3 regions of the Arthrobacter melezitosi genome follow, and region 2 is predicted to be linked to each of the others. Evidence: riboswitches for the same ligand, from Rfam matches in the RefSeq annotation. Region 2 holds a riboswitch; each other region holds the start of a gene.
The links. Region 2 has a riboswitch for cyclic di-AMP ahead of ACX80W_RS13785 (NlpC/P60 family protein). Riboswitches for the same ligand answer to the same signal wherever they lie in the genome.
Positions count from the first base shown of each region.

Region 1: another riboswitch for cyclic di-AMP. It lies ahead of ACX80W_RS00535 (M23 family metallopeptidase); the one in region 2 lies ahead of ACX80W_RS13785 (NlpC/P60 family protein).
Region 3: another riboswitch for cyclic di-AMP. It lies ahead of ACX80W_RS12725 (C40 family peptidase); the one in region 2 lies ahead of ACX80W_RS13785 (NlpC/P60 family protein).

Region 1 covers NZ_JBTNDJ010000001.1:102,920-107,200, forward strand. The annotation lists gene ACX80W_RS00525 (ABC transporter ATP-binding protein) at 1-498, shown strand, start outside; gene ACX80W_RS00530 (siderophore-interacting protein) at 495-1,547, shown strand; cyclic di-AMP (ydaO/yuaA leader) riboswitch at 1,681-1,904, shown strand; gene ACX80W_RS00535 (M23 family metallopeptidase) at 1,909-2,775, shown strand; gene ACX80W_RS00540 (diacylglycerol/lipid kinase family protein) at 2,772-3,803, opposite strand; gene ACX80W_RS00545 (SGNH/GDSL hydrolase family protein) at 3,902-4,281, shown strand, end outside.
Region 2 covers NZ_JBTNDJ010000015.1:43,025-47,305, reverse strand. The annotation lists gene ACX80W_RS13795 (iron-dependent transcriptional repressor DtxR) at 1-407, shown strand, start outside; gene ACX80W_RS13790 (M23 family metallopeptidase) at 842-1,561, shown strand; cyclic di-AMP (ydaO/yuaA leader) riboswitch at 1,686-1,839, shown strand; gene ACX80W_RS13785 (NlpC/P60 family protein) at 1,845-2,609, shown strand; gene ACX80W_RS13780 (NlpC/P60 family protein) at 2,640-3,437, shown strand; gene ACX80W_RS13775 (HNH endonuclease) at 3,674-4,171, shown strand; gene mobA (molybdenum cofactor guanylyltransferase) at 4,168-4,281, shown strand, end outside.
Region 3 covers NZ_JBTNDJ010000012.1:57,448-61,728, reverse strand. The annotation lists gene ACX80W_RS12735 (alpha/beta fold hydrolase) at 1-1,024, shown strand, start outside; gene ACX80W_RS12730 (NAD-dependent epimerase/dehydratase family protein) at 1,021-2,004, shown strand; gene ACX80W_RS12725 (C40 family peptidase) at 2,132-2,986, opposite strand; cyclic di-AMP (ydaO/yuaA leader) riboswitch at 2,990-3,162, opposite strand; gene mutM (bifunctional DNA-formamidopyrimidine glycosylase/DNA-(apurinic or apyrimidinic site) lyase) at 3,287-4,258, opposite strand; gene rnc (ribonuclease III) at 4,267-4,281, opposite strand, start outside.

The sequences.
Region 1 (4,281 bases), on a different contig from region 2:
CCGGAGGACGACGCCGCGGTGGCCGAGGCGCTGAGGGCGACCGACACGCTCGCCTTCGCGGACCGCCTCGTCGACGAACTCTCGGGTGGGCAGCGCCAGCGGGTGTGGATCGCCCTGGCGCTGGCCCAGCAGACCGACATCCTGCTCCTGGACGAGCCGACGACCTTCCTCGACGTGGCCCACCAGATCGAGGTGCTGGACCTGATCACCGACCTCAACCGGCGCTCCGGAACCACCGTGGCCATGGTGCTCCACGACCTCAACCTGGCAGCGCGCTATGCCGACCACCTGATCGTCCTCAAAGACGGGTGCCTTGCGGCGCAGGGCCCGCCGGCCGCCGTCGTCACCCCCGGGCTCGTCCAAGAGGTCTTCGGTCTCCGGTGCACCGTCATTGCCGATCCGGTCGCCGGCACCCCCCTGGTGGTCCCGGTGGGCCGCCACCACCCCGCCGCCCACCCCGCCGGGGCCCGCGCCACAAACGCGGAGGTGGCGTCATGACCGAAACCACCCGGCGCCCGGCCCGGACGGCGCCGGCGCTTCCCCCGGTGCTCGCCTTCGACGTCGAGGTGCGGAGGGTCCAGCGGGTCGGCGCCAACTTCCTGCGGGTGACCTTCGGCGGGGAGTGCCTGCGGGATTTCGGCGTGAACGGCCCGACCTGCGATCTGCGGATCAAGGTCATCATCCCGCCCCCGGGCGGCGGCACCACGGACCTGCCCGGCGAGCTCATGCGCGGGAACGCCGGCGGCTGGTACCAGCAGTGGCTGAGCCTGGACCCGGCCGAGCGCGGCGTCATGCGCACCTACACCGTGAGGGCCGCCCGCTGCGACGGCCCGTCGCCCGAGATCGATGTGGACTTCGTCCTTCACTTCGACAAGGACGGCGAAGCCGGGCCGGCCGCGCTGTGGGCGGCCGGTGCGGCCCCGGGCGCCGCGGTGTGCCTCATCGGACCCAACGCGGCCGCCGCGCGGTGCTCCACCGCCGAGGCCTACGGCGGGATCGAGTGGCGGCCCGGCCTCGCGGGCCAGGTACTCCTGGCCGGCGACGAGACCGCGGTGCCGGCGATCTGCGCCATCCTCGAATCCCTTCCGCCGGAAATGGGCGGACAGGCCTTCCTCGAGGTCCCGGACGCGGCCGACATCCAGCACATCGAGACGGCGTCCTCGGTGGAGGTCACCTGGCTCGTGCGGGGAAGCGGTGAACACGGCGCGCTCCTCACCCCGGCGGTCCGGCGCGCCCTGCCGCCGCCCGGCTGGGCCGTCCTGGCCGGGTCCTCCCCTGCCCGGGAGGGCGCACCCGGGGCCGGGCCGGAGCCGGAAGAGATCGACGTCGACCGCAGCATCCTGTGGGAGACCCCGCAGCTGGCTGAGGCCGCCGCCGGGCAGGCCGCCGGCCGGCCTGCGGGAACCCGGCCGTTCTACGCCTGGATCGCGGGGGAGGCCTCGGTGGTGCGCGAGCTGCGCCGGTACCTCGTCCGGGACGTGGGCGTCGACCGGAAACAGGTTGCCTTCATGGGCTACTGGCGCCGCGGCCGGTCCGAATCCGCGTAGGAGGCCGGGCGTGTCGCCGCCGACACGCCCGGCCTAGGATAACGGAATTGTAACTTCGCGTTAAAAGAGTAAACTTGCGTGAAGTCTCAACTAAGTGTATTTCCCTGGTCCGTACGCCCAACCCTGTCAGCGGACCGCTCTGACACTCCCTATGACAGGGGCGGAGGACCCACTTCCCGACAGCATTCTGCTGCCTTCGGGGTGAAGCCTTCACTGCATCGAACTGTCCGCACACAGCGGACCGGTGCCCTTCTGCCCTTTGCGGGGATAGAGCGGGTGCCGGCCCTGTGCAGTGGGGCCGAGTCAACTCTTGCTCGAACCCGACAGCTAACTTCGCAGGCGTCGCAGAGAGGTATTGAACTTGACCACCCCGGCCCTGCCCGGACGCCGCCGCGCGTCCGCAGCTGTCCCCCGCATCACCTCAGCACGCCCGGCCTCGACCGCCGCCCCGGTCTCGGCCGACCCGGCCATCGCCACCCGGCGCTCGCTCCGCTCCACACCCGAACCCCAGCCGACCCGCCGCCGCGACGTTCGCCACAGTGCGGCCGCCGGTGCCGCGCCGGCGGGCATCCTTCCGCGCCTGCGGGCCGGAGCCCTCGCCGTCGGCCTTGCCGCGGTCGGTGCCGGCCTGGTCATGGGCGCCGTCCCCGCTCCCGCCTCGACGGAGGCCGGCACCCCGGTGACCCAGGCCGCGGCGGCCGAATCCCTGCCCTCGATCACCGCCGACTCCGCCGCGGAGATCGAATTCACCCGGCAGGGGGTGGCCGGGGTGCAAATGGCGAAGTCCGGAGCCAAGGCCACGACCCTCGCAAGCGACATCACCAAGGCCGAGGACGGGGCCACCCTCGCCGCGCCGCTGGACAACCTCACCGTTGCCTCGACCTTCGGCTACCGCGTGAACCCGCTCGGCGGCTACGCACCCGAGCTCCACACCGGCATTGACTACGCCGGTGCCTGCGGCACCCCCGTGATGGCCTCGGGCGGGGGCGTGGTCGTCGATGCCGGCTGGCACGCCTACGGCGGCGGGCAGCGCGTGGTCATCGACCACGGCAAGGGGCTCAAGTCCACCTACAACCACCTCAGCTCCATCGGTGTGAGCGCGGGCCAGAAGGTGGAGCGCGGCGGACTGATCGGGGCCGTGGGCACCACCGGGAACTCCACCGGGTGCCACCTGCACTTTGAGGTCCTCGTCAACGACGAGAAGGTCGACCCGCTGCCCTGGCTCTAGGCCGCGGCCGGAGACTCCAGTGTTCCCCCAGCAGGGCCGGCCCGCCATCGGTGGGGAGGACCTTCCCCTCCTGGCAAGGGAGTGTTGGGGATCGCCGGGTCCTTGCGCCCGTAGGGCACGCGCAGCCGCAGCGATTCGGGCTTCATCTCGAAGGACATGTGCGTCGCCTTGCCCAGCGGGTCGCCGTCAAGCTGCACCTCAAGCGGCTCATGGAGCTGCACCTCGGCCCGGCTGCACTGGTAGTACTCCAGCGAGGGGTCCTTCCCCTTGCCCTTGGCGAACAGCTTGCCCGCCACATTCAGCCAGCCGAACCGCCCCTGCGGCGCCACGGTCATCAGGTCGAGCAGGCCGTCGTCGATCTTGGCGCCCGGAAAGATCTCAAGCCCGCCCATGATCTTGCCGCAGTTTCCGCCCATGACGCTGCGCAGCCGGCGGTCGAAGGGCCTGCCCCCGTCGATGCGGATCGTGGTCCGCGCCGGCTTTCCCGGAAGGTTGCGGATGCCGGCATCGACGTAGGCGAGCCAGCCGACCTTGTCCTTGAGGTCGTCGCGGGTGTCGGACATGATCGCCGCGTCGTAGCCCAGGCCCGCCATCACAAGGAAGACGTGGGCCTTCTGCGCGCGGTCGACGGTGACGTGAACGACGTCGATCCTCCGCTCGGTGCCGTGGAACGCGGTCGCGACGGCGTCTTCCGGGTCGTCCACCGGGATGTCGAGGTTCCGCGCCAGCAGGTTGCCGGTGCCCAGCGGCACAAGGGCCATCGCCGTGCCGGTGCCCGCAAGTTCCTCGGCAACGCACCGCACGGTGCCGTCGCCGCCCGCCGCAATGACGACGTCCACCCCCGCGCGCAGCGCCTCCTGGGCCTGGCCGTGGCCTGGATCCTCCACCGTGGTCTCCAGCACCAGGGGCGCCTCCCACCCTTCCTCGGCTGACACCCGCTCAACAATCTCCCGGGTGTCCTGGCCGGTGTTCTTGATCGGGTTGAGGATCAGCGCGGCCCGCTGGCCGGCACGGTCGGTGGTGGTCATGGGTTCCTTCGAGGTTGCCTGTCGGGCCCCGCCTGTCACGGGTTGGCACGAGCCTACCCGGGCTGTGCCGGCGTTTGCAGACGCGGTAGCCTTTGCTGATGGATTTTTCCCAGCGGTACGTTGCACTTGGCGATTCCTTCACGGAAGGTGTCGGCGACCCCGACGCCGGCAGCCCCAACGGGGTCCGCGGCTGGGCCGACCGGGTCGCCGAGCAGCTCATCCTCGCCGACGGCTCGTGGGGCTACGCCAACCTCGCCATCCGGGGCAAGCGGATGCGGCAGATCCTGGACGAGCAGATCGACGCCGCCGTGCGGCTCGAGCCGACGCTCGTGACCATCTACGCCGGCGCCAATGACATCCTGCGTCCCCGCGTCGACATCGACGGACTGATGGCGCGTTATGACGCCGGTATCGCCCGGCTCGCCGCAACCGGCAGCGCGGTCGTCGTTTTCACCGGGTTCGACTCCTCCGGCTCGGC
Region 2 (4,281 bases):
TGCACGACGAAGCCTGCCGCTGGGAACACGTGATGAGCGAGCGGGTCGAACGGCGGCTCTACGAACTGCTGGGGCAGCCCTCCCAGTCGCCCTACGGCAACCCGATCCCCGGGCTGGAGGCCATTGGAGGAGTGGCGTCGGAGCCGGCGGCCGACGGCGCGACGACGCTGCTGGCCGCCATGGACGAGTACCGGCCGGGCTCCACGGTCACCCTGCTGCGCCTCGCCGAGCCGATCCAGGTGGATCCGGAGCTGCTCTCCCAGCTGGCCGAGGGCGGCCTGCGCCCCGGAGCCTCACTCAGCCTCGAGTCGGTGGGCGGATACGTCTCGGTCCGGGTGCCCGGCGTCGAGGGGGCGCTCGAGCTGCCGCCCGAGGTCGCCGCGCACGTCTTCGTCGCCGTCGCCTGAGCGCCCCTGCGCCTGAGCGCCATCGCCTGAGCGGTTCCTGCGTCTTCGTCGCCGTCGCCTAAGCGGTGCCGTCACCTGAACGCCTCCGCGTGAGCGGTTCTTGCACCTAAGCGCCCCTGCGCCTGAGCGCCCCGGCGCGCCGCCGTGGCCCGGGATTCCGGCCCGGGCCCTGCACCGTGCCGCGCCGGTTTTGCCGCTGGGGCCTCCTGCTGTGAGACTGTTCCCGATCGTTCCCTGTCCCCGCACAGCACTCCGCGGGGAGGTGCCCGCCATCGGCGCAGGCGCGGGGAAGCGCGAAGCATTTCAACCCGGGCCGCGGCCGTCCATGCGGCGCCCCGGGTGCTGCCTGCCCGGTGTCGGGCAGGCCACCGGCAGTGAAAGGGGACAAATTGCCGAAACACCGGGTATCGGGCCGCCGCCGTGCCGAGACCGCCATGCCAACACCTCGTCCGCAGGATGCGCACGCGCTGCGCCGACGCCGCCGCAGCGCGCGGCGCATCGGCTCCTTGCGCAGGGTCAGCCAGAAGCTCGCGATGACCGCGGCCGTCTCGGGGCTTGTGTTGACGGCGGCCCTGCCCACCACGGCGGCCGGCACGTCGGCTTCGGCCGCAGGGAACCCTGCTCCGCGGCTCGAGGTCCAGGCACCCACCTCCGCCAGCCTCAGCTTCTCCCCGATTCCCCTCGGCGGATCCCAGGACTTCGACACCCAACTCAAGGCGATCGTCGCCGCCTCCGACGGCCGGGCCGCCCCGCTGGGCGTAAAGGGCGTGCTGAGTGCGCCGCTGGAGTCCCTGCAGGGCACCTCGGCATTCGGTTATCGGGTGAGCCCGATGACGGGCCTGGACGGCGAGTTCCACTCGGGGCAGGACTTCAGCGCCCCCTGCGGCACGGAGGTCCGGGCCGCGGCCGAGGGGACTGTCGTCTCCGCCGGATGGCATCCGTACGGCGGAGGCAACCGGGTTGTCCTCGACCACGGCAACGGCCTTGAGACGACCTATAACCACCTCGCCTCGCTCGAGGTGGCTGAGGGGGACCGGCTCCACCCTGGCGCCCCGGTCGGTGCAAGCGGCAGCACGGGTTCCTCCACCGCCTGCCACCTCCATTTCGAGGTGCTGATCAGCGGCCGCCCGGTCGATCCAATGGCGTGGCTTTAACTTCCGACACACCTGTCGTGATCTGAATGTGACAATTGTGATACATGTGAGGTACGGTTCTACTCGTGCCGAATCGTTATAGATCCGGCGCCCTCAAGCAAATCGCCTAGCTCTGCCATTGCCTGGGGTCCGTCCGCACAATTCGCATGGCAGAGGCGGGGGAACCAATTTTTGGGTTTCGCAAGAAATCCTTGGGGTTAAGTCGCTGAATTACTCAGCGGCCGGGTGACTCCCATCCGAATCCGACAGCTCACCTCGCAGGCATTGGGAGAGGCAATTTAACGTGTCCAATAACTCTGCTCTGGGTCGCCACCGGGCCGCCCAGGTTCCTGCGAATCCGCTGACGGCACTCTCCAAGGCCGTCTCTTCGAATGCCGGCTCAGTCGGGCGCCAGGCCGCCGTTGTCGTCGCCGCCTCGGGCCTCGTCCTCGCCGCAGGCCTGCCGGCCCACGGCTCCTCGACCGCCGAGCGCGAGGTCCAGTCCTCCTCCTCGCTGAGCGTGACCGCCCCGGAAACCGCGGCCGTCAGCGCCGCAGCCACCGCCGCTGTCTCCTTCGAGCGGGAGGCCGTGGCCGTCGCCCCCGCCCCCGTCGTCGTACAGGCCCCCGCTCCGGCACCCGCCGCGCCCGCCGTCCGGCCTGCAGTAGCGGCACCGGCCCCCGCCGCACCCGCTGCCGTGCAGGCCGCCGTGCAGACCGCCGCCGTGGCTGCGCCCGCCCCGAAGCCCGAGGTTCCGTCCTCCGGCGTCGGTGCCGCGCTGGTCGCCTCCGCCTACTCCCAGATCGGTGTCGCGCAGGACTGCACCGCCATGGTCGAGAAGGCCCTCCGCTCGGTCGGAAAGGCCGTTGGTGACCTCGCTCCCGGCCAGTTCTTCCAGTACGGCGACGTTGTCGGAAGCCCCGCGGCCGGCGACCTCGTCATCACCGGCGGCCATGTCGCCATCTACGTCGGCAACGGACAGGTCATCTCCGGTGGCCTCAACGGCATGAACACCGGTCTGCACTCCCTGTCGGACCTGCCCGGCGCAAGCTTCGTCCGCGTTCGCTAGAACCCTTCCAACACCTTCTGGAGATCTCCCATGTCTAATCGCGCCCAAATTGCCCGCCACCGCGGGGAAGCGCAGCGTTCGGCCACCCTCACCTCCCTCGCCAAGGCCGTCAGTGACAACGCCGGCGGCATGGGCCGCCAGGCCGCCGTCGTCGCGGCCGCCTCGGGTCTCGTCCTCACCTCCGGCGTCGCGGCGAACGCCGCCGACCTCCAGCCCGAGCGCGAGTCGTTCACCTCGACGCTTGAGGTGACCGCACCGGCCGCCACCGTCGTCGCCGACGTCAACGCCAAGGTTGCGTTCAACCGCACCCCCGTCAAGGCCGTCGCCAAGCCGGTCGTCGTCCAGGCTCCGGCCCCGGCCCCCGTGGCAGCGCCGGCACCCGTGGCCGCCCCGGCCGCTCCCGCCGTCGCCGCCCCGGCCGCCCCTGTCGTGAAGCTCGCGGCGGTAGCGGCACCTGCACCTGCGCCAGCCCCGGCCCCTGCTCCTGTGGCTTCCTCCGGCAAGGCAGCCACGATCGCCGCCGCGGCCAAGGCCCAGCTCGGCGTTCGGCAGGACTGCACCCGCCTGGCCAGCAACGCCCTCGCCGCAGCGGGCATCAACTTCCACGGCTGGCCGGCCGGATACCTCTCCCTGGGCCGCACCGTCAGCGCCGGCGAAGCCATCCCCGGCGACCTGATCTACTACGCCGACGGCGGCATGGGCATGGCCCACATCGCTGTCTACATCGGCGGCGGCCAGGCCGTCCACGGCGGGTTCAACGGCAACAGCACCGTCATCGCACCGGCCCAGCTCGGCTCGGGCCCGGTGTTCATCCGCGTCGGCGGCTGATCCAAGCATTTACAACGACGGGCCGGCAGGGAAACCTGCCGGCCCGTCGTTCGTTAACAGGATTCCGTCCCGCATTGCGGCGGCGGAGTGCGGGTGCTTTCGAACCCGCCCACGGGAACTCCATATTCCCGCCCGGGCGCGGGGCCGCTACCCTAGCATTGTTAATCCGTAGAACTTATCCCGAACATCCGGGGTGGCAGCCGGCAGCGGGACATAGTCCGCAAAGAGGCATGCGCATGCGCACTCTCGTTTTGAATGCAGGATTCGAGCCGCTGGCGGTTGTGACATTCCGCCGCGCCCTGGTGCTGGTGCTGACGGGGAAGGCGAGCGTCATTGCGGAGGACGACGAGCCGGTCATTGGGCCAACGGAAATCCTGGGGCGGCCCTCGGTGATCCTGCTGAACCGGTACGTGAAGATCCCGTACCGCCACGACCTCGCGGTGACCCGGCGCGGGGTGCTGCGGCGTGACAACCACCTGTGCGCCTACTGCGGGAAGACCGCCACCACCATCGACCACGTGGTGCCCCGCTCCCGCGGCGGCGGGGACACCTGGGAGAACATGGTGGCGTGCTGCCTGCGCTGCAACAACACCAAGGGGGACAAGACCCTCGCCAGCCTGGGCTGGAGCCTCCGGTTCGTCCCCAAACCACCCCGGGGCCCGCTGTGGCAGTTGAAGGAACTCGACAAGCCCGCGCCCTCCTGGAGCGAATACCTCTCCGAACGGGCCGCGTGAGCGGATCCCACCCGCCGGCGTTCGACGCCGTCATCCTGGCCGGCGGCAGGTCAACCCGGCTGGGCGGCACGCCGAAGGCGGCGCTTCGCATCGCCGGCGCCACCCTCCTC
Region 3 (4,281 bases), on a different contig from region 2:
CCCCTTCGCCCTGCTCGGGCCGGCCCTCGGCGTTGCCTCAGTGACCCCCGATATGGACGTCACAGCGCCGCGGACCCTCACAGCCCGGGCCCTCGCCGATGCCGTGGCCGCCGTCGACGCCACCGCGGTCTTCGCCTCCCCCGCGGCTCTCCGCAACGTCCTGGCCACCGAAGCCGACCTGACCGCAGAAGGGCGGGCGGCCCTGCAGAAGGTGGGCCTGCTGCTCTCCGCGGGTGCGCCGATCCCGGCGCCCCTGCTCGAACGCGTGCAGGCGCTGCTGCCTGCGGCCTCCCTGCATACCCCCTACGGGATGACCGAAGCCCTGCCGGTCACCGACGTCGACCTGCCCGCGATCCGCTCGGCCGCGCGGGACGCCGCCGCGGGCCTGCCGGGCGCCGGCAACGGCGTCTGCGTCGGCACCGCCGTGCACGGGGCCCGGCTGGCCGTCAGCCCGCTCGGACCCGACGGTACGGCCGATGGTGGACCGACGACGGCGGCCGGCGTCAGTGGGGAGATCCTCGTCGATGCACCCCACGTGAAGGACCGTTACCACCGGTTGTGGCGCACCGAGGCGGAGTCCTCCCGCACCGCCCCCTGGCACCGCACCGGGGACGTCGGCCACTTCGACGGCGCCGGCCGGCTGTGGGTTGAAGGCCGGCTCGGCCACGTCATCACGGCTCCGGCCGGGGTCCTGACCCCCGTCGGCGTCGAGCACGCGATCGAGGAGGTCGACGGCGTGCGGCTGGCCGCCGTCGTCGGTGTGGGACCCGCCGGGACGCAGGCCATCGTCGGCGTGCTCGAGACGGACCCGGACGCCGGCCGCCGGACGCGGCCGGGCCTGGCCGAACCCGGCCTCGCGGCCCGGGTCCGGGCCGCCGCTTCCGCCGCGGGGGCAGAGCTCGCGGCTGTCCTCACCGTGGCTGCCCTGCCCGTTGACATCCGGCACAACTCGAAACTCGACCGCGCCAGGATCGCGGCGTGGGCCGACGCGGCCCTGTCCGGCGGCCCCGTCAGCGCCCCATGACCGTCCTGGTCACCGGGGCCAGCGGCCTCCTCGGCGGCACGGTGGCCGCCCTGCTCCTGGCGCAGGGCACGCCGGTGCGCACCTTCCAGCGCAGGCCCTCGGGCGTGGCGGGCGCGCAGGACGAACTCGGCTCGCTCACCGACCCCGCGGCGGTCGCACGGGCCACCGACGGCGTCGAGGCCGTGATCCACCTCGCCGCAAAGGTCTCCTTCACCGGCGACCCGGCCGACTTCGAAGCGGTCAACGTCGAAGGCACCCGCTTGCTCCTCACCGCCGCCCGGGACGCCGGCGTTCCCGACGTCGTCTTCGTCTCATCGCCCTCGGTGGCCGCCGACGGCACCTCGTGCGCCGGTGCGGGCGCCGCCCCGGCGGCACCGGAGCTCGCGCGGGGCGACTACGCCCGGACGAAGGGGCTGGCCGAACTGCTTGCGATCGGTATGTCCGGCCCCGGCTTCCGGGTGGCCGCCATCCGCCCACATATTGTCTGGGGGCCCGGGGACACCCAGCTGGTCGAGCGGGTCCTCGCCCGGGCCAGGGCCGGACGGCTTCCCGTCCTCGACCAGGGCACTGCGCTGGTCGACACGACCTATATCGACAATGCGGCATCGGCCATCGTGGCGGCCCTGCGCCGGATCGGGCACGTGCACGGCAGGGCGCTGGTCGTGACGAACGGCGAGCCGCGCCCGATCGGCGAGCTGATCGCCGGAATCTGCACCGCCGGTGGCGTGCGGCCCCCGCGGTGGAGCGTTCCCGGCGGTGTGGCCCGGGTTGCCGGGTCGATTGTGGAAAGGGCATGGCGCCGTTCCGGATCGGCCCAGGAACCCCCCATGACCCGCTTCCTGGCCGAGCAGCTCTCGACGGCGCACTGGTACGACCAGCGGGAGACCCGCAGGCTCCTGGCGTGGGCCCCGGCCGTGTCGATCGAGGAGGGCCTGGCGCGGCTCGCCGCGCACTACCAGCCCCTGCGCCTGCCCTCCTAGCCGGGCTCTCCTCCCCCACCGAACCCGGCTGGAGCACGGGCCGTTCGAGCGGCGAACCATCGGTGGATGCAGAAAAGGCCGGTGTCCTCGAGGGACACCGGCCTTTTCTGCGGGATCAGCCGTGCTCTTAGCCGGCGGTGTAATAACCGTCGACCGGCATGGCACTCACGTCGTGCACGAGGGTGCCCTGCGAGGGGTTCAGCGCGCTGACCATCTTGCCGTTGCCGAGGTAGATCCCGACGTGGCTTCCACCGTTCTGGCTGACCAGGTCGCCCGGCTGCGGGTTGGCGGTCGGGGTCAGGGCGGCGAACTGCGACCAGGTGGTGCGGGGCAGGTCGATGCCGTGCTGGGCGTAGACCCACTGGACGAAGCTCGAGCAGTCCCACATGCCGAAGCCGGTGCCGCCGAAGACGTAGCCGGAGCCGACGCCCTGCAGGGCGGTGCCGACGATGCCGCTGGTTGCGGCGGCGCCGATGACGCGCATGCCGTTGCCCTGGCTGCTGATGCCCATCGGATTGGTGCTTGTCGCGGCGGTCTGGGCCGGCGCGGCCTGCGGAGCAGGGGCGAAGGCCGGGACAGCGGTGGCGGGCTGCGGAGCAGCAGCTACGGCGCTACCGGAGAGAACGATGGTCTGGCCCGGGTGGATGACGGTTGCCCAGCCCATGCCGTTCGCGGCGAAGATGGCGTCGAGGCTGACGCCGTACTGGCCGGCGATGCTTCCGAGGGTGTCACCCGCTACAACGGTGTGCGAGGTAGCCGATGCGGCGGGCGCCGCCACCTGCGAAGCCGGAGCGACCTCGATCTCGCCGGCGGCGTTCGCCGGGAGGGTTGCGCCGAGCATGATGCCCGACGCCGCGACGATGACTGCTGCCGGGCGTCCTGCTACGCCTGCGGTTGCAGCGACGGCGCGGCTTGCGGTCTTGAGGGGGTTGGTGCGGACCGGGGTGGCCCGGTGGCGCGCGATTGTACGGTTCTTGGACATTACGTAGCCTCTCCCGATGCCTGCGGAGTTAGCTGTCGGGTTCGGATGGGACACCCGGGCGCACCGGATCATCTCCCCAGATGATGTCCGTGCCGCGCCTTAACCCCTAGGACTCTTATCAAGAGCCCGCTATCGGTTCCCCCGCCCCTGTCGGAAAAGTTATGCGAACGGTCCTTCTGTCACCGACAGGGTTAGGCAGTCTGACGAAGGGCGCCGGTCCATGATGGCCCGGCGCGCGCTTAACGCTACCTGCGCCCCCCGGAATTGTCACATTCCGATCACGGCCGGTAAACGTTGTAACTACCAGCGGCCATTGCGTGGTACAAGCTGGCACCGCGGGCAGCTGTAGGAGGAGCGGTTCATGAAGATATCGCGGCGGATCCGCGCCTCGCGGCCCTCGGCCAGGCACCGGCGGCAGGGCTCCCCCGCACGGCCGTAAGCGTTGAGGGAGCGTTCGAAGTAGCCCGAGCTTCCATTGACGTTCACGTAGAGCGAATCGAAGCTGGTTCCGCCGGCCTCCAGGGCCCGTTCCATGACCGATCGTGCCTCCTCGACGAGCCGGAAGGACTCAGGCCGGCGGAGGGTGTCGGTGGGGCGGGCGAAGTGCAGGCGTGCGGCCCACAACGCTTCGTCGGCGTAGATATTGCCGATGCCGGAAATCAGCGATTGGTCGAGGAGGGCGCGTTTGATGCCGGTGCGGCGGGCCCGCAGCCGGGAGTGGAAGGCATCGAAGGAAAAGGCGGGGTCCAGGGGGTCGCGGGCGATGTGGGCGGCCTGGCGCGGGATCAGCGGCAGGGCGCCTTCTCCCCTGCCGCCGGGAAGTCCGTCTTCTGTCGGTTCGAGCTCCGCGAGGAACATTCCCCCGAAGATCCGCTGGTCGACGAAGCGCAGTTCGGAGGGGAACTCCCCGCCGGTTTCGCCGCGGGCGGGAGAGAGGACGAGGCGGATCCGAAGGTGCTTTTCGTCGGGAAGCCCGGAATCCTTCACCAGGAGCTGCCCGCTCATGCCGAGGTGGGCCATCAGCGCGGTGCGGGGGGCGTTTCCCGTTGCTCCTTCCCCGCCCGGGGGAAGGAGCGGCATCCAGAGAAACTTGCCGCGCCGCACCACATCGGCGACGTGGGTGCCGGCGAGCCGCTGCTGGAGGTCATTCGGGCCGCCGGGGTGCCGGCGTGTGGAGCGGGGGTCGAGGATCTCGGCGGCTTCGATGGTGCGGCCGGCGGCCCAGCGCGCGAGCCCCCGCCGCACCACCTCGACTTCGGGAAGTTCGGGCACCCGGAACCCTAGCTGCCGTCCAG